3 regions of the Silvimonas soli genome follow, and region 3 is predicted to be linked to each of the others. Evidence: predicted binding sites of a transcription regulator. Region 3 holds the regulator's gene; each other region holds the start of a gene.
The links. The regulator HrcA, encoded in region 3, represses chaperone genes, less so after heat shock. The targets are predictions, from matches to a motif close to ATTAGCACTCGNNNNNNNCGAGTGCTAAT.
Positions count from the first base shown of each region.

Region 1: the regulator HrcA is predicted to act here: its motif matches at 3,308-3,336, upstream of rpoH (RNA polymerase sigma factor RpoH).
Region 2: the regulator HrcA is predicted to act here: its motif matches at 3,676-3,704, upstream of N7220_RS12240 (co-chaperone GroES).

Region 1 is NZ_CP106736.1:2,175,434-2,181,365, reverse strand. It holds gene rsmD (16S rRNA (guanine(966)-N(2))-methyltransferase RsmD) at 1-383, opposite strand, end outside; gene ftsY (signal recognition particle-docking protein FtsY) at 452-1,564, shown strand; gene ftsE (cell division ATP-binding protein FtsE) at 1,617-2,270, shown strand; gene ftsX (permease-like cell division protein FtsX) at 2,283-3,188, shown strand; gene rpoH (RNA polymerase sigma factor RpoH) at 3,386-4,240, shown strand; gene N7220_RS09985 (M14 family metallopeptidase) at 4,321-5,451, opposite strand; gene N7220_RS09980 (FAD-binding oxidoreductase) at 5,511-5,932, opposite strand, start outside.
Region 2 is NZ_CP106736.1:2,652,877-2,658,808, forward strand. It holds gene N7220_RS12225 (tetratricopeptide repeat protein) at 55-558, shown strand; gene N7220_RS12230 (PEP-CTERM sorting domain-containing protein) at 624-1,316, opposite strand; gene groL (chaperonin GroEL) at 1,632-3,269, opposite strand; gene N7220_RS12240 (co-chaperone GroES) at 3,325-3,615, opposite strand; gene N7220_RS12245 (GAF domain-containing protein) at 4,751-5,932, opposite strand, start outside.
Region 3 is NZ_CP106736.1:276,649-282,580, forward strand. It holds gene recN (DNA repair protein RecN) at 1-1,153, opposite strand, end outside; gene N7220_RS01190 (NAD kinase) at 1,166-2,044, opposite strand; gene hrcA (heat-inducible transcriptional repressor HrcA) at 2,186-3,196, shown strand; gene N7220_RS01200 (GNAT family N-acetyltransferase) at 3,193-3,711, shown strand; gene mltB (lytic murein transglycosylase B) at 3,866-4,948, shown strand; gene rlmB (23S rRNA (guanosine(2251)-2'-O)-methyltransferase RlmB) at 5,161-5,907, opposite strand.

The DNA of each region.
Region 1 (5,932 bases), 1.9 Mb from region 3:
GCGAAGGGCGGGTCAAGAAACACCACATCAAACTTGCCGGATGCTTTTTTCAACCAGGTGATGGCATCGGACCAGATCAGTTCGACGTTGGTCATACCCAATGTTTTGTGGTTATCGGACAACGCGGCATACACCGGCTTGGCTTTTTCCACCATCACCACACGTTTGGCATTGCGTGATGCGGCTTCAAAACCCAGTGCGCCACTGCCCGCAAACAGATCCAGACAAACCTGTCCGGTCAGATCCTGGCCGAGCCAGTTGAACAGTGTTTCGCGCACGCGATCCGGCGTCGGACGCAGGCCATCGCCGTCCGGAAAATGGACCATGCGGCGCTTGTATTCGCCCCCAATTATGCGAACCTGGTTTTTATGCTGTCCTGCCATGCCTCACCCGCGCTAAAATCGCGCCAAATCAGATATTTTCCGCCATTGGCGACGCGACGCAAACACCTATGTTCGATTTTTTCCGCAAGAAACCCAAAACCGACCCGACAACACCTGTTGCCGAACCGGTATCCACGCCGCTTGAGCCCGTCGAGCCGCCTGCTACGGCGCCAGTTGACGTTGTCATCGCCCCGGAAGCCATTGTAGCGGTCGAAGTGCCTGTTCCGGCACCGGCACCGGAACTGCCGCAACCGCAACCGCAAGAAAAGCCCAAAATGTCTTGGGCAGAGCGGCTGAAGGCCGGTCTGGCCAAAACCCGGGATTCGCTGGGCAAGAATCTGGCTGGCTTGTTTGGCGGCGGCCAGATCGATGAAGAGTTGTATGAAGAACTGGAAACCGTGTTGCTTACCGCCGATATGGGCGTGGAGGCTACCAATACGCTGCTGAAAGATGTGCGCGACCGGGTGTCGCTGCGTGGCCTGAAAGACGCTTCCGAATTGCGCCAGGCGCTGAAAGAAGCGTTGCTTGAACTGATTCAGCCGCTGGAACAGCCGCTGGTTATCACTCCGCAAAAACCTTTTATCTTGATGGTTGCCGGTGTTAACGGCGCCGGTAAAACCACCAGCATCGGCAAACTGGCCAAGTACTTCCAGGGCCAGGGCCATAGTGTGCTGCTGGCGGCCGGTGATACCTTCCGCGCTGCGGCACGCGAACAACTGGTGGTCTGGGGCGAGCGCAATGGCGTGCAGGTGATCTCCCAGGCATCCGGCGATGCCGCAGCGGTGGCGTTCGATGCGGTCAACGCCGCCCGCGCCCGCCAGTGTGATGTGATCATTGTCGATACCGCCGGCCGCCTGCCGACTCAGCTGAACCTGATGGAAGAAATCAAAAAGGTGAAGCGTGTGGTGCAAAAAGCAGACCCGACTGGTCCGCATGAAATCATGTTGGTGATCGACGCCAATACCGGCCAGAATGCAGTCAGCCAGGTCAAAGCCTTTGACGATGCGCTGGGCCTGACGGGGCTGGTGCTGACCAAGCTGGACGGCACCGCCAAGGGCGGCGTGATTGCGGCGATTGCCAAGCAACGGCCAGTGCCGATCCGCTTTATTGGTGTAGGTGAAACCATCGACGATCTGCGCCCGTTTGTGGCGAAGGATTATGTTGATGCGTTGTTTGATTGACGATTGATGTATCCGGTCCCCGCGGCATGGTTACCCTGATAACGGACGGCGCATGATCCAGTTCCAGCAAGTCACCAAGCGATACCCCGGCGGCTTTGATGCCGTCAAACAACTCAGTTTTGAAATCCAGGATGGCGAACTCGTCTTTCTGGCTGGCCATTCGGGCGCAGGTAAATCCACCTTGCTCAAGCTCATTGCCGGTATCGAGCGCCCAACCCAGGGCGCGGTACTGGTGAACGGCCAGAACCTGGCGCGCATGCGCCGCGCGTCCATGCCGTATACCCGCCGCCATATCGGGCTGATTTTTCAAGATCACAAAATCCTCTACGACCGCAGCGTGTTTGAAAACGTGCGCCTGCCGCTGGATATCATCGGCTTTGATCACCGCGAAGCCAAACGCCGTGTGCAGGCCGCGCTGGATAAAGTTGGTCTGTCTGGCAAAGACGCCCTCAACCCGGTGAGTCTGTCGGGTGGCGAGCAGCAACGCTTGTGCATTGCCCGCGCCGTGGTGCACCGCCCCTCCATCCTGCTGGCCGATGAACCCACCGCCAATCTGGATCGCGATTACGCCAACGACATCCTCGAATTGTTCAAGTCGTTTCACCAGGTGGGCGTGACGCTGGTTATTTCCGCCCACGATGAAACGCTCATGGCCGACTATGGTCGCCGCATCCTGCGCCTGAAAAACGGCCAGTTCTCCGCATAAGGTGGCGCACGCATGAAACACTGGATACGCCTGAACTGGATCGCTTTTCAACGCACGCTCGGCGGCATTGTCCGTGCGCCGCTGTCCAGCTTGCTCAATCTGTTGGTGATCGCCATTGCAGCGGCCTTCCCGCTTGGGTTTTATCTGCTGATTGCCAGCGCCCAAGGCGTCATCGGCAAGTTGCCGGTGGAACCGCAGTTATCCGTCTATTTGCGCACTTCGGTCACAGCGGACGAGATCAACACACTCAAGCAACATTTGCAGGCGGATACGCGGCTGGCAGGCGTGCGCTTTATTGGTAAAGACGAGGCCCTCAAACAGATGCAAGCCAGTGTGGGCAGTGGCGATTTGCTGGCCGGGCTCACTGATAATCCGTTGCCCGATGCCTTTGTCCTTACCGCGCATACCGATGCCTCGCCAGAATCGCTAGAAGCTTTGCAAAAAGAACTCACCGCCAGTTCGGGCGTGGATCAGGTGCAGCTTGATTCAGCCTGGGCGCGGCGGTTGCAGCAGCTGATTGCCGTGGGTAAAGGCCTGTTGCAGATCATTCTGGTGTTGCTGGCCGTCGCTTTGGTACTTATCACCGGCAACGCGATCCGGCTGCAGATTCTGACCCGCCGCGACGAAATCGAGGTGGCCAAGCTGATTGGCGCGACCGATGCCTTTATCCGCCGTCCGTTTGTTTATTTTGCGGCGATGCAGGGCGTACTGGGCGGCTTGCTGGCTTGCGCGATTGTCTGGGGCGCCCGCACCTGGCTGAACCCAGCGGTTGAAGCGCTGGCACGCAGCTATGGTCAGCAATTCAGTCTGGCGCTGGCAGATTGGCGCGTGGTGGTGGTGACCTTGGTGGTGACCACACTGCTATGCTTGTTGGGCGCTTCGCTGGCAGTCGGTCGCCATCTGCGGCAATTTCGCTAATCTGGCGCTGCCGCCTGTCGGTTGATGCGACCGATTGGTCTAGTCTATCGGGTAGATTGAAAATATTGCCGTGCAACAATGATTCTTCTGTGCTTGAATTCATAAGAACTTTTTGCACCGTTAGCACTCAGAGGGATGGAGTGCTAATATCTAGCGTCGTCGTTTGAAACGACGCAGAGCAACACAGGAGAATATTCATGGTAGATAGCGTTGCATTGCCGGTCATCACTGGTGGCGATAGCATTGAGAGCTACATTCAGCGAGTCAATGCCGTGCCCATGCTCACTCATGAGCAGGAAATTGATCTGGCCAACCGCTACCGCAATGACAACGACCTGGAAGCCGCCGGCCAGTTGGTGATGTCCCATCTGCGCGTAGTGGTTTCCATTGCGCGTGGTTATGCCGGTTACGGTTTGCAGCAGGCAGACCTGGTACAGGAAGGCAATATTGGCCTGATGAAGGCTGTGAAGCGGTTCGAGCCGAGCCGTGGCGTGCGCCTGTTCTCGTTTGCAGTGCACTGGATCAAAGCCGAGATTCATGAGTACATTTTGCGCAACTGGCGTCTGGTGCGTATTGCCACCACCAAAGCCCAGCGCAAGCTGTTCTTCAACCTGCGTTCCAAGAAAACCGGTTTTTCCGCGTTGACTCAAGCGCAAGCGCAAGTGATTGCCGAAGACCTGGGCGTGAAGCCGGAAGAAGTCCTCGAAATGGAAACCCGCATGACTGGCCAGGATGTGGCCCTGATGGCGGACGACGGGGACGACGACGGTTACGCACCAATCGACTGGCTGGCTGATAGCGAAAACGAACCAGTTCGCCAGATCGAACGCCGCGCCTACGACAATCTGCAATCGGAAGGGCTGCAGCAAGCCTTGGGTACGCTGGACGCACGTAGCCGCCGCATTATCGAAGCGCGCTGGCTCGGTGACGATGGCAGCACTACGCTGCATGAACTGGCCGCCGAATTTGGTGTTTCGGCAGAGCGGATTCGCCAGATTGAAGCCAAGGCGCTGCAAAAGATGAAAGACGCGCTTGAACCAGCCATGGCTTGATTGCCGGGGATTGATCAAAAAAGGCACGCTACGGCGTGCCTTTTTTATTTGCTGCGTGTCGCGCAGTGGCGTGGAAGTATTTAACGCAGGCGATCAATCACGCCATTCAGCGCGGTCAGCATGGATACGCCCAGCTGCATGCTGCGCTCACCATTCCAGCCCACATCAGGCTCTGGGTGATTGGCCGTGTCTTTGAACGGCATTTCCAGCGTAAACGCCAGACAACCAAAATGATCGCCGACCCAGTTGGTGGCTAGCGTCAGAGTCTCCGGGCCAAACTGGCTGTCGCCGTAGCCGTACTCGGTCTGGAAATCTGGTGAGACCGCCACCCACAAGGTTTTGAAGGCATCTTGCAGCGCGCGTTGATGCGCCGAGAACGAAGGGTTGTCTTCACAGCCAGCCACAAAGTTGTGCGGAATGCTTTCGTCGCCGTGCATGTCAAAGAACGCATCCACGCCGGTTTCCTGCATGGCCTGGCGAACCAGAAACACCTCAGGGCTGGTTTCCATGCTCGGGGCTTGCCACGCACGATTCAGGTTGGTGCCAGCCGCGTTGGTGCGCAGATTGCCGCGTACCGAGCCATCCGGGTTCATATTGGGAACAATGTAAAACACGGCTTTATTGAGCAAGGTCCGGCCCACGGCGTGCTGGGTATCGAGCAAGGTGCCGATAACGCCTTCGGCACACCATTCGGCCATGCTCTCGCCTGGATGCTGGCGGGCAGTGATCCAGATGGTTTTCTTGCCCGGTTCCGGCGTACCGATGCGCAGCATGTCCAGCGGGCGACCATCGACAGTCTGACCAAGTTCACGGATCACGCAATCGGGCGAAATCTGGGCGTGGCCGAGCATTTGCAGATGACGCTCCCACGAATACGGCTCGAAGTACGCGTAGTAAACCGTGTCACGTTGCGGCTGGTGGCGAATGGTCAGTACGCCGTTTTCGTATTCGGTCGGTACGCAGAACCATTCAATGCCATCATACGAGGCGCGTGCGGCGTAGCCATCCCAGCCGCCCGGATAAGCCGATTGCCCGGCGTTCTCGATATGCATCACGCATTCGCGAAACGCGGTGCCAGACAAGCGGAAGTGGAACCATTGCTTGAAGGCGGAGGCGTTATCGGCGCGCAGGTTCAAACGGATATTGGCGTGATCTTCCAGTGAAATAGTTTCAATTGCACCGGAATCAAAAGCGGTGGAGAGCGTCAGCATGCGGGCACCAAAGAGGATGGGTTGGATTGAGTCGCCCGCCGCGTTGATCCCGGTAAGGATCAGTCCGCGAGCAACTTGCCGGGATTCATCAAATTGTTGGGGTCGAGCGCACGCTTGATGTCATGCATCAGCGCCATTTCCACGTCACTGCGAAAATGCGGCAGCAGGTTGCGTTTGAGCTGACCTATGCCGTGCTCGGCCGAGATGGTGCCATTGTGCCGCTGTACCACCGCGTAGACCAGTTCATTAATTCTGGGCTCGTGCGCGTAAGCCGCCTTGGTGACATCCTGCATGAATACGTTGTAGTGCAGATTGCCATCGCCCAAGTGGCCAAAGGCAATGATGTCAGCTTCGGCAAACTCGCTTTTGAGGGCCGCTTGCGCCTCAACCAGAAACTGCGGGAAAGCCGAAGTCGGGACGCCGATATCCTGCTTGATGCTCACGCCTTTGCGCTTTTGCGCTTCGGGAATGGCCTCCCGCA
Region 2 (5,932 bases), 2.1 Mb from region 3:
TCGCCGGTAAATCGTTGAAGCTGCTGCAGTTTGCTTTGGAAAAGGAGAGCCAGCATGAAATTGAAAGCAAAATACGCAGTCGGGATCGCGGGATTATTGTGCTCACTATTGGTCATGGCATCTGGCGGGGGTGGCGGCAGTGGTGGAATGGGCGGTGGTAGCAGTAGCGGTCAGCATGGGAGAGTGGACTGGGATGCAGCCATGACAGCCAAAGTCAAAGTACAGCTGGATGCGCACGCCTGGGATGCGGCCCTTGAGTTGCTGGCCACAGCCAGAGCCAAAGAGCCCGATAACGCGGACTGGTGGAACTACACCGGCTATGCCCAGCGCAAGAGCGGGCATTTACCTGAAGCATTTACTGCCTATAAAGAGGCGCTGCGGCTGAATCCCAAGCACCTTGGTGCGCATGAATATCTGGGCGAAGCTTATCTGCAAAACAACCAGCCCGATCAGGCCCGTGAGCAACTGGCGCAATTGCAGGGCTTGTGTGGCAATTGCGAGCAATATCAGGACCTGAACGAGGCGGTACAAGACTACACGGCCAAACATCCGGGTTAAGTACTCATGCGCAGCTCCAGGCTCAAGCAGGGCGCCCGTAGGTGCCCTGTTCGGGCAGGCTCGTTTCAGGGCATCGCCAATTGCGGGCGGCCCGGATCGGGGCGCCGCCGTTGGCGCCACGCAAACGCAGCCATGCCAATGCCCAGCAATGCCCAGACCCCGGGCTCAGGCACAGGCTCAACTTGCAGATGATCCAGGAAAACCGGCGTTGTGCTGGCAAAAACATAAATATTGGCACCGTCTTCCGGGTACGGCAGCGACAAAAACACCCAAGGTGATCGTCCAGGCCTGACCGCTGGCACTACAACATTGGCATACCAGAACGAGGTGAGGCCGACGTTATCACCGGCGGTATCAAATGCATTGATATTGAGGATTGTGCCTCCCGGCGCGTCGGGCGCATAAACCCGCACATTGGCGAGCGCGAAGGGGGCACTGCCGTTACCGGCAATCGCGTTCGACAGCGGAGAGATCTCGTCCATTTGGTAATTGGGGTCGATATAAAGTGCCGTGGTACCGGACCAGGCAGGCGCCACCGGCGTGCCGTTGAATGATCCGAACGCCAGATCGGTATATTCATCGCTCTCCAGGTTGTAGCCGTCGATCAATAGATCAGTTGTGTCGTAATCGGTATGGGAAGGTGAACTGATCATGGCAGGCGTAATCGGGACTTGATCAAAGTCCAGCACGGTAGCCGTACATGGGGTGGACAACCCCACCAGAACCAAAGCCAGCGCCGCAGAAGGCAACAGTGTCATCACGTACTCCTTGATTTGCAAGGGAGAACCGGTTGTTGCGGGTGGTATTTGATGGTGCACTGCGATTGTTGAACTAGTTTACTGAGTAGCGTCAATCCACGGAAACATGACAGACGCATGGTCGGCACCGCTGTCCCCACTCGACGGGCCCGGACAACGCAAAGCGCGGCAGTGCAGGCTGGTGCGAACGCATCCGTCTTGGCTTGGCCTGGGATACGTGGCCCAAGTCGGGCGCCCACAAAAACAAAGAGCCCGGCTAAGCCGGGCTCTTTGTTTTGGCCAGCCTCATACAGAGGCCAATCAAGTTTCAGGCGATTAGAAATCCATACCGCCCATGCCACCCATGCCGCCGCCTGGCATTGCAGGAGCGTCATCCTTCGGCAGTTCGGCAACCATTGCATCGGTAGTCAACAGCAGACCAGCGATCGATGCAGCGTGTTGCAGAGCCGAACGAGTTACCTTGGCTGGGTCCAGCACGCCGATGGCAACCAGATCACCGTATTCGCCGGTAGCAGCGTTGTAACCGAAGTTACCAGTGCCTTCCACCACGCGATTCACAACTACAGATGGCTCGTCGCCAGCGTTGGCAACGATCTGACGCAGCGGCGCTTCGATGGCTTTCAGAACGATCTTGATACCAGCGTCTTGATCAGCGTTGGAGCCTTTCAGTTCGCCCAGGTTGGCACGAGCACGCAGCAGCGCAACGCCGCCGCCTGGCACAATGCCTTCTTCCACTGCAGCGCGGGTAGCGTGCAGGGCATCTTCAACGCGGGCTTTCTTTTCTTTCATTTCGACTTCGGTCGCAGCGCCAACCTTGATCACTGCTACGCCGCCAGCCAGCTTGGCCACGCGCTCTTGCAGTTTTTCACGGTCGTAATCGCTGGTCGCTTCTTCGATCTGGCTGCGGATCTGGCCAACACGTGCCTTGATGGATTCTTCCTGACCTGCGCCGTCGATGATGGTGGTGTTTTCTTTACCCACTTCGATGCGCTTGGCTTGGCCCAGTTCTGCCAGAGTGGCTTTTTCCAGGGTCAGGCCAACTTCTTCAGCGATAACAGTACCGCCAGTCAGGATCGCGATGTCTTCCAGCATGGCTTTACGACGATCGCCAAAGCCAGGAGCCTTCACGGCCACAGTCTTCAGAATGCCGCGGATGTTGTTCACAACCAGGGTAGCCAGCGCTTCGCCATCGACATCTTCAGCGATGATCAGCAGCGGACGGCCCGACTTGGCGACTTGTTCCAGTACCGGCAGCAGATCACGGATGTTGCTGATCTTCTTGTCGAACAGCAGAACATACGGGTTATCCAGCAGCGCGATTTGCTTTTCCGGATTGTTGATGAAGTACGGGGACAGATAGCCGCGGTCGAACTGCATGCCTTCAACTACGTCCAGTTCGTCTTCCAGGCCAGTACCATCTTCAATGGTGATCACGCCTTCTTTACCAACCTTGTCCATCGCTTCAGCGATCTTGGCGCCAACGATTTCATCGCTGTTAGCCGAAATCGAACCGACTTGGGCGATTTCTTTGGAGGTGGTGGTTGGCTTGGCAATCTTCTTCAGCTCGGCAACCAGGGCGATCACAGCCTTGTCGATACCGCGCTTCAGATCAGTCGGGTTGAAACCGGCTGCAACATACTTCAGGCCTTCGTTCACGATGCCTTGAGCCAGCACGGTGGCGGTAGTGGTACCGTCACCAGCGATATCGGAAGTCTTGGAAGCTACTTCTTTAACCAGTTGCGCGCCCATGTTTTCGAACTTGTCTTTGAGTTCGATTTCTTTGGCAACCGACACACCGTCTTTGGTGATGGTTGGCGCGCCAAAGCTGCGTTCCAGCACAACGTTGCGACCCTTAGGGCCCAGAGTCACCTTGACCGCATCGGCCAGGATGTTAACGCCAGCGACCATGCGCGAACGGGCGGAATCACCGAATTTGACTTCTTTTGCTGCCATTGTTCTTTACTCCTGAAATCTTGAATGAGTGTGACTGCACAAATTGCCGGGGCAATTACGCTTCGAGCACACCGAAGATGTCTTCTTCGCGGACAACCAGCAGTTCTTCGCCGTTTACTTTGACGGACTGGCCGCTGTACTTGCCCAGGATAACCTTATCGCCAACCTTGACCGACAGGGCGCGCACTTCGCCGTTGTCCAGCACTTTGCCAGTGCCGATTGCAACCACTTCACCCAGATCCGGCTTTTCAGCAGCGGCGCCTGGCAATACGATACCGGATGCGGTTTTTTCTTCGGCTTCAACACGCTTGATGACTACGCGGTCATGCAAGGGACGGATCTTCATCATTCTTTCTCCTGAGAAAACATGCCTGAATGTTCTGGGGCCATCGGACTGGCCGAGCCCGTTAGCACTCTGGGCTAACGAGTGCCAATAATAGGGACGCAAAGGCTGTTTTTCAAGGGGAACCGCGTTAATTTTGTGTGTCGTTGTTGTCGTCGTTCATTCGTTTTTGTATTTCGGTCAAAAAGCTGTATTTCCGTCAAACGAAGCTCAGCAAGGGCTTCCAGCTCCCCCTGTCTTCGAGACTGGCGATGAAGGGCCAAAAAACCGCTCGTTTTTCCTGAGTATTTCCCTCCGGTTATGTGGACAGGCGGAAAACCTGCTGTCTGCTTGGTCAGTGGCCCGAACTTTGGACGTAATTTTGCTGGGCAGCCCCTCTCGACGTCATCCCCTAAGGGCAACCAACCCGATGTGACAAGCTGGTTGCTGAACCATCCTCCTCCGTCGCTGTGCATCCCGCCTAATAATTCAAACCCAATTATTTTTTAATATTAAGGTCAGTTTTTTTCGTCTATTATTTTCCGACTTTTTATGTCGGCTTTTTATCTTTATAAGATTACATTAATTAAATTTAATAGTTTTTATTTGCTGATTATATTGTCTTGTTTTTCGCGTTTAACCTTGCCTTCAAGGAAAAATTTTTTATTTCAATGATTCATAAGAGGAAATTGGACGAACGGTTTGATTTGAGCGTGCGTAACCAATGACAAGGGGTTGTGCTTAGCTTTGCCAAGGTTTAGTCTTTTCAGATGAATTTCGATGTTGAATGGTGATTTCCCATGAAAAACAATGGGTTGATCATGATCCGCGTGTTGTGTTGACTCTGGTTTGTTGCGTATGTCACGATAACTCGTCAATTGCAGAAATAAGGTCAAACATCGACATATTTGAAATATTTTGTACAGTTTTTTGGAGCTAGTGACACAACTAAAAGACTGCAAAAGAGTACGAGGAAAAGAAAAAGAGGGGTTTGGAGTGCAGGGAAGTGGCCTTTTTGAGGTGGCCCCTACACAGACTTGTAGATTTAATTAAGAGATTTTAAAGGGACTAAATATGTAAAAACAAAACAGGACAACCCCCGTTTTTTGAGAATTGCCCTGCCCGGTGAGGAAGCCTCACGATACGACCGTTCGAAAAGTCAGTATCGTTCAATGCCGCCATCTGTGAGCGGAAGTGCCACCGCTGAACGTGACCCCAACGCATAAATTTTCTCTTGCCACGGCCCAAGGTCCAGTTCTGCCGCAATATCCTGGACAAGCTGGGTTTGTCCTGTGCGCAAGGCCTTGCCGGTAGGGCCGCCTCCCTGATGATCATCGGACCAGCTGATTGGCACCCCGTCAAGCCAGCTGATGTTGGCGCCATAGCGGGCCGCTATATGCACGGATTTCGCGTCGTCTTGCACGCGGAAAGTGATCCAGGCCATCAGGTAATTTCCGGCCTCGACGATCGTGCGGCAGGTTTCATCCAGCAGCGCTTCTTCGCTCTGCGCAAGAACGATATTCTTGCTGCAGCCGCTCAGCACGCGCAGCGCGCGGTTCAGCCGGAGGATTTCGGCTTTCGATGCCATGGAGGCAGCCATGCGGTCCACCATGGCTGCCAACTCCCCCACCTCGCTACCATCTGCAACCATGCCTGTTCTGGCAAGGTAATCACCTGAACTCAGCTTGCGTGCCGTTTCCGTGATCACAGAAACCGGCCGGATAAACAGTCGATCCCCGACGAACCAGACCACCAGGAACGATACCAGGGCAAGACCCAGCCAGAGCGCGACACCACTCAGTAGCTGATGGTCCGCTGCAGCGGTCACTGTATTCTTGTCGATACCCGCCCAAAGATAGATGGGTCCACCGGAAGCGTAAGTAAATGGCGTGAATGCGTACAGCTTCAACTGACCATCCAGGCCCGGTTGCTCGCCGGTGCCTTGACCGCCGTTGGCCAGGATGTTCTGAAAAAATGCCGTTTCTGAAATTTTTGTTCCGACCATGCGCGCTGGGTCGGGATAATGCGCCAGTACATTTCCCTGGCTATCCACGAGACCCATGCGGGTTCCGCCCTGCAGACTGGCTTCGCCAAGGCGACGACCAAACCAGCCCAGATCAAGCGAGGCCATCAAAAGCAGGGATGGTGCTTGCGCTCCAGTGCGGATTGCGATGCCGATCGGCAGAATGCGCTTCCCATCCGTGGTCGAGATGGTGACGGTTCCAGCCAGCACATCCGGTTCGTTCAATACAGCGCCGGCAAATGCGCGATTTTTTGCCGCGTCGAACGCGGCTGCCCGGCCGCTGCACAGTACTGATCCATCGGCCTGTATCAGGCGAAT
Region 3 (5,932 bases):
TCATTTCTGCGGTCACTGCCTTGGCAAACGCCGGGGCATGACGTTGACGCAGGGCGGATAGCTTGGCGGCGCTGGCCTCATAACGGGTTTGCGCCGCTTTGGCAGCTTGTTGCAAGCGCGCCAAGCCTTCGCCGCCACCCAGTTCATCCAGCCGGGCTGACCACTCCGCCAACACTACCGGCAAACGATCTGGCGGCTCAATCCGGTATTTGCGGGCCATGCTCCAGATGGCGTCGAGGCGTGACTCGACCTCAGCCAGACGCGAAGGGTCGAGTTCCAGATGATCTGCATAGCGGCGCAATTCGCTCACGGCCTCAGATAATTGGGCATCCACCCCGGCCAGCAACTCCAACGAGGGGTTGAGCAGTTCGTCATAACCTGCCAGTTCTTGCAGGCGGCGTGTAGCCCCACTCAGCCAGCCCTGGCAGTTTTCATCGTCATCGCTCAGGACTAACAACGCTGCTTGCACGCCATCAATGAGACTGGCGGCATGTTGCAGGCGTTTGTGTTCGCCTTGCAGTTCAACCCACTCGTTGTCGCCCAGCGCCAGTTCGGTCAGATCATTGATCTGCCACTGCAAGCGCTCACGTTCGGCTTCAAAGGCAGCCGCATTACGGCTCGCAGCGTCGAATTCTTCTTGTGCACGTTGCCATTGGCGCCAATCAGCAGTGACTTGGCTAGCCAGATCGCTGGCACCGGCAAAGGCATCGAATACATTGCGTTGAGTTTCTGGCCGCAACAGCAACTGGTGCGCGTGTTGGCCATGAATATCCACCAGCATCTCGCCCAGTGTTTTCAGTTGTGCCAGCGTGGCGGCGGTGCCATTGATAAAGGCTTTGCTTTTGCCTTGGGTATCCAGCGTGCGGCGCAAATTGACGATATCGGCATCGTCACCGGTGAGTTCGGCTTCGGCCAGCCAGTCTTTGGCGATTTTCAGATCGCTGATGTCAAATTCTGCGGCCAGCTCGGCCTTGTCGGTGCCGTGGCGCACCATCCCGACTTCGGCGCGGTCACCCAGCAGCAGGCCCAGCGCATCGATCACAATCGATTTGCCCGCGCCGGTTTCGCCGGTAAATACACTTAACCCGCCAGCGAAATCGAGCGCCAGCCGGTCAACAATCACGAAATTTTTCAGATTCAGAGAGAGCAGCATGGGTTTCGCAGGTCAGAGGAGCTTTTCGCCCCAGTGCAATTTGTCGCGCAGCATGTCGTAGTAGTTGTAACCCACCGGATGCAGGATGCGCAGCGTGTTGCGATGGCGGCGGATGATGACACGATCTTTCTCGCGCAATTCGCAATCGGCCTGATTATCAAAATAAACCCGGGCATCGGAATTACGCGTCAGCAGAAATTCAACTTCACTGGTGTCGTTGATCACAATTGGCCGGTTGGACAACGACTGCGGGCAGATCGGCACCAAGGTAATCGCGGGCAGGCTCGGATGCAGAATCGGGCCGCCAGACGCCAGAGCATACGCGGTAGAACCGGTGGGCGTGGAGACAATCAAGCCGTCGGAACGCTGGCTGTACACAAATTGCCGATCAATGAAGATTTCGAACTCGATCATGGCGCCGGTAGAGCCGCGGCTGAACACCACGTCGTTAAACGCGAGCGCCGTGGTCTGGTCTTTACTGCCTTCGCGCTTGACCACTGTTTCCAGCAAGATGCGCTCTTCGGGCACAAATGCGCCAGCCAGCATGCTGCCGATAGTTTGTTCCATATCCTTGAGCGGGATATCGGTCATGAAGCCCAGGCGGCCCTGGTTCACGCCAATGACCGGGATACGATACGGCGCAACCAACCGCGCCACGCCCAGCATGGTGCCGTCACCGCCCAGCACAATCACCAGGTCGGCCAGTTTGCCGATCGCCAGCCGATCCACCGTGGGGATATCGGTAATGCCATGTTCACTTGCTACTTCAGCTTCGATCAGCACGCGCACGCCCAGTGCCTGCAGCATCACCGACAGCTGACGCAACGGTCCACCCAGCGTAGGGGTGTTAAAGCGGCCGACCAGCACAATGGTTTTAAATAGGCTCTGCATGGCTTGATCCAGACAAATACGGCTGCATTTAACCACAAGGGGGTGGCGCTTGGCACTCTCGCTCCAGTTTGATAGACACGAGGCCAACAGATGATGGCGAGATAATTAACGCCAACCATCAATCCACATTAGAATCGGATCATGCTTAGCGATCGTGCACAAATCCTTCTGAAAACTCTGGTTGAGCGATATATCGCCGACGGCCAACCTGTCGGCTCGCGCGCCTTGTCGCAATATTCGGGTCTCGATATCAGTTCGGCCACCATCCGCAATGTGATGGTCGATCTGGAACAACTTGGTTTTGTAGCCAGCCCGCACACCTCGGCCGGGCGTATTCCCACGTCTTTGGGCTATCGCTTTTTTGTCGATAGTTTGATGGCAGTGCGTCCGCTGGACAAAATCGCCGTGGATGCAGGCAGCCTGCCACTGGATAACCCGCAACGCACTATCGCCGCCGCCTCCAACTTGTTGTCGCAACTCACCCATTTTGCCGGTGTGGTGATGTCGCCGCGTCGCCAGGATGCCGTACTCAAGCATATCGAGTTTCTGCCGCTGTCGGATAAACGTGTGTTGCTGATTCTGGTAACCAGTGATGGCGATGTGCAAAACCGCATCATCCAGACGAAAAATGGCTTCCCGCCTGGCGATCTGATCGAAGCGGCCAATTTTCTGAACGTGCATTGCACTGGCAAAACCTGGCGTGGCCTGCGTTCGTTTGTGGAAAACGAAGTCCGCGCGGTGAAGGGCCAGTTGGCCGAGTTGCTCAATACAGCTGTGTTGTACGGCCAGACTGTGCTGGGTGGCGAAGCCGAAGATCTGGTGATTTCCGGTGAACGCAACTTGCTCGATAGCGACGATCTGGCCGCCAACATGGGTCGTTTACGCCAGCTGTTTGAATTGTTTGAACGCAAGACCGCCCTGCTGCAACTGATGGAACTGGGGAATCGCGCTGAGGGTGTCCAGATATTTATTGGCGGCGAATCGGGTCTGGCGCCACTGGACGAATGCTCCATCATCACGGCGCCCTATCACGCCAACGGCCAGGTGATTGGCACGCTGGGAGTGATTGGTCCGACGCGCATGGCTTATGAACGCATCATCCCGATTGTGGATGTCACTGCTAAATTGTTATCCAGCGCGCTGTCCCAATGAACCCGGAAATTTGCCTGCGCCCCGCCCGTGCGGATGATGCCAGTTGCCTGGCTGCACTTGCCATTCAGGTGTGGCTGCATACTTATGCCACCGACGGCATCCGCCCGGCGCTGGCCGATTATGTGCTGACACAGTTCACGCCACAGCACTTCGAACACTGCATCAACAACACACGCCATCGTGTCATCGTTGCCGAGCAAGGCGAACATCTGCTGGGTTACGCTTTGCTGGACTTTGATTCATACCAGCCGGCGGTGCCGCACACCTCGACAGAACTGCAAAACTTGTATGTATTGCCCCACTTCGCTCGTCAAGGGATAGGCTCTGCCTTGCTCCACGCCTGTGCCAATGCCGCGCAAGACCAGGCCGCTGATGCCACTTACTGGTTATCGGTGAACAGTCAGAACCACAATGCCCTGGCGTTTTATGCAAGTCATCAGTTCGAGCAATATGGCACCTTGTTTTTTGAGCTCGATTCGGTAAGGTACGCCAACCAGATTCTGGCCACTGTCTGAATGGGTGCACGTCATCCGGCAACGCCTCTGGCGGGTATCAGAGTCATCAAGATCAAGTATAAATAACCCACAATACGTACATAACAACCGCATGCGCTGGCGACACCCGCCGCGCGCCAGTCAAACGCAGCACAACCCCATTTCCGGATCGCCCATGTTTTTGAAGTTACGCGCCGCCTTGTTTTCCGCCACCCTGCTGGCTTTTGTTCCCGCAATCAGCCACGCCGACACCGCGTTGTTGCAACGCCCGGAAGTCCAGAGTTATCTCGATAACCTGGCTGCCACTCAGGGTTTCAATCGCGACGACCTGACCGCGCTGTTTCAACAGGTGAATACCAAGCCGAGCATTATTACGGTGCTGGATCGCCCCTCTACTGGCCGCCCGTGGTACCAGTTCAAACAGAACTTCATCAACAACCAGCGCATTCTGGGTGGTGCCCGCTTTATGCGCCGCTATGCCGATACGCTGGATGCGGTGAGCGATAAATACGGTGTGCCTGCGGAAGTCATCACTTCCATTTTGGGTGTCGAAACACTGTATGGCCGCACCACCGGCACCTTCCGCGTGATTGATGCGCTGACCACCATCGCCTTCGATTACCCACGTCGCGCGGATTACTTCAAAGATCAACTCACCCAGTTCATGCTGCTGGCGCGAGAAGAAAACGAAAATCCGCTGACCTTTATGGGTTCCTATGCCGGTGCCATGGGCATGCCGCAATTCATGCCGTCCAGTTTCCGCGAATACGCAGTCGACTGGACTGGCGATCATCATCGAGATATCTGGGGCACACCGGAAGATGCCATTGCCAGCGTCGCCAACTTCCTGGCCGCTCACGGCTGGCAGCGTGATGGCGACACTTATGCCCCGGTGAACGTCAGCGCCGCCGAAGATGATCTGCTGGCAGATAAATTCAACCTGCATTACACCGTGGCCGAGTTGATGCAAAAAGGCGTGCAACCGCTCAGCGAAACCGACACCACCCAGCAAGCGGTGTTGTTCAGCCTGGAGACTGAAGCAGGCAACACCAGCTACTACATGGGCTTCAACAATTTTTACGTGGTAACGCGCTATAACCGCAGCACGTTGTACGCTACCGCTGTTTTGCAACTGGCAAACGCAATCAAGTCGGCCTACGACAACAATCTGGACCTGCAGGACACCTCAGCCAGCGACAGTAATAAAAGCAAAACCAAAGCCAAGTCGACGAAAAAAAATGCGGCTGGCTGGAATTGATTGCTGATCAGCGTAGCCCGGATAAAGCCGCTGGCGAGAATCCGGGGTTGCGATACAACCATTTGAAATAGATGCCTTGACCTCGCCGGCATCGCTCCCCGGATTCCCGCTTCGTTTCATCCGGGCTACAAGGACAGGCTGCGAGGGCAATAAAAAAGGACGGGTTATCCCGTCCTTTTTTATTGCTGGCAAAACCAGAAACCATCGCGCGATTACTTCGCCGCCATCGTCCGCTGGCGACGCGTCTCTGACAGCACGATCCCGCTGGCCACCGAGACATTCAAACTCTCCACCGAGCCGAACATCGGAATCGACACCAGTACATCGCAATGCTCGCGCGTCAGCCGGCGCATGCCATCACCTTCGCTACCCAGAACCCAAGCCAGCGGTCCGGTATTGCTGAAGTGATGTAGATCGGTATCGGCCTCGGCCGCTGTACCGGCGATCCAGATCTCGCGCTCCTGCAACTCACGCAGCGTACGCGCCAGATTGGTCACCATCACGTAGGGCACGACTTCCGCCGCGCCGCAGGCTACTTTGGATACGGTTGCGGTAATACCTACCGCTTTGTCTTTGGGCGCAATCACCGCATGCACACCCATCGCATCGGCCACGCGCAAACACGCACCCAGGTTATGCGGATCGGTAATGCCATCAAGCACCAGCAAGAATGGCGGCTCGTCCAGATCATCCAGCACATCATCTACGGTGATGTACGACTTGCCAGCGTCGATCAGCGCGGCTACACCTTGATGTTTGCCACCTGCGGTCAAGCCATCCAGGCGCTTGGTATCCACCAGCAAGACTTTGCAGCCCTGTGCTTCGGCCAGACGCGCCAGGTCTTTGGAGCGCTGATCCATGCGGGCGGCATTCAGGTAAAGCTCGATGACGCTATCGGGAAAGCGTTTAAGGCGCGAACCGACCGCGTGAAAACCGTGTATGACTTTGTGATCCATGATGCCTTGCCAGCAAGTGTGGCGGGTA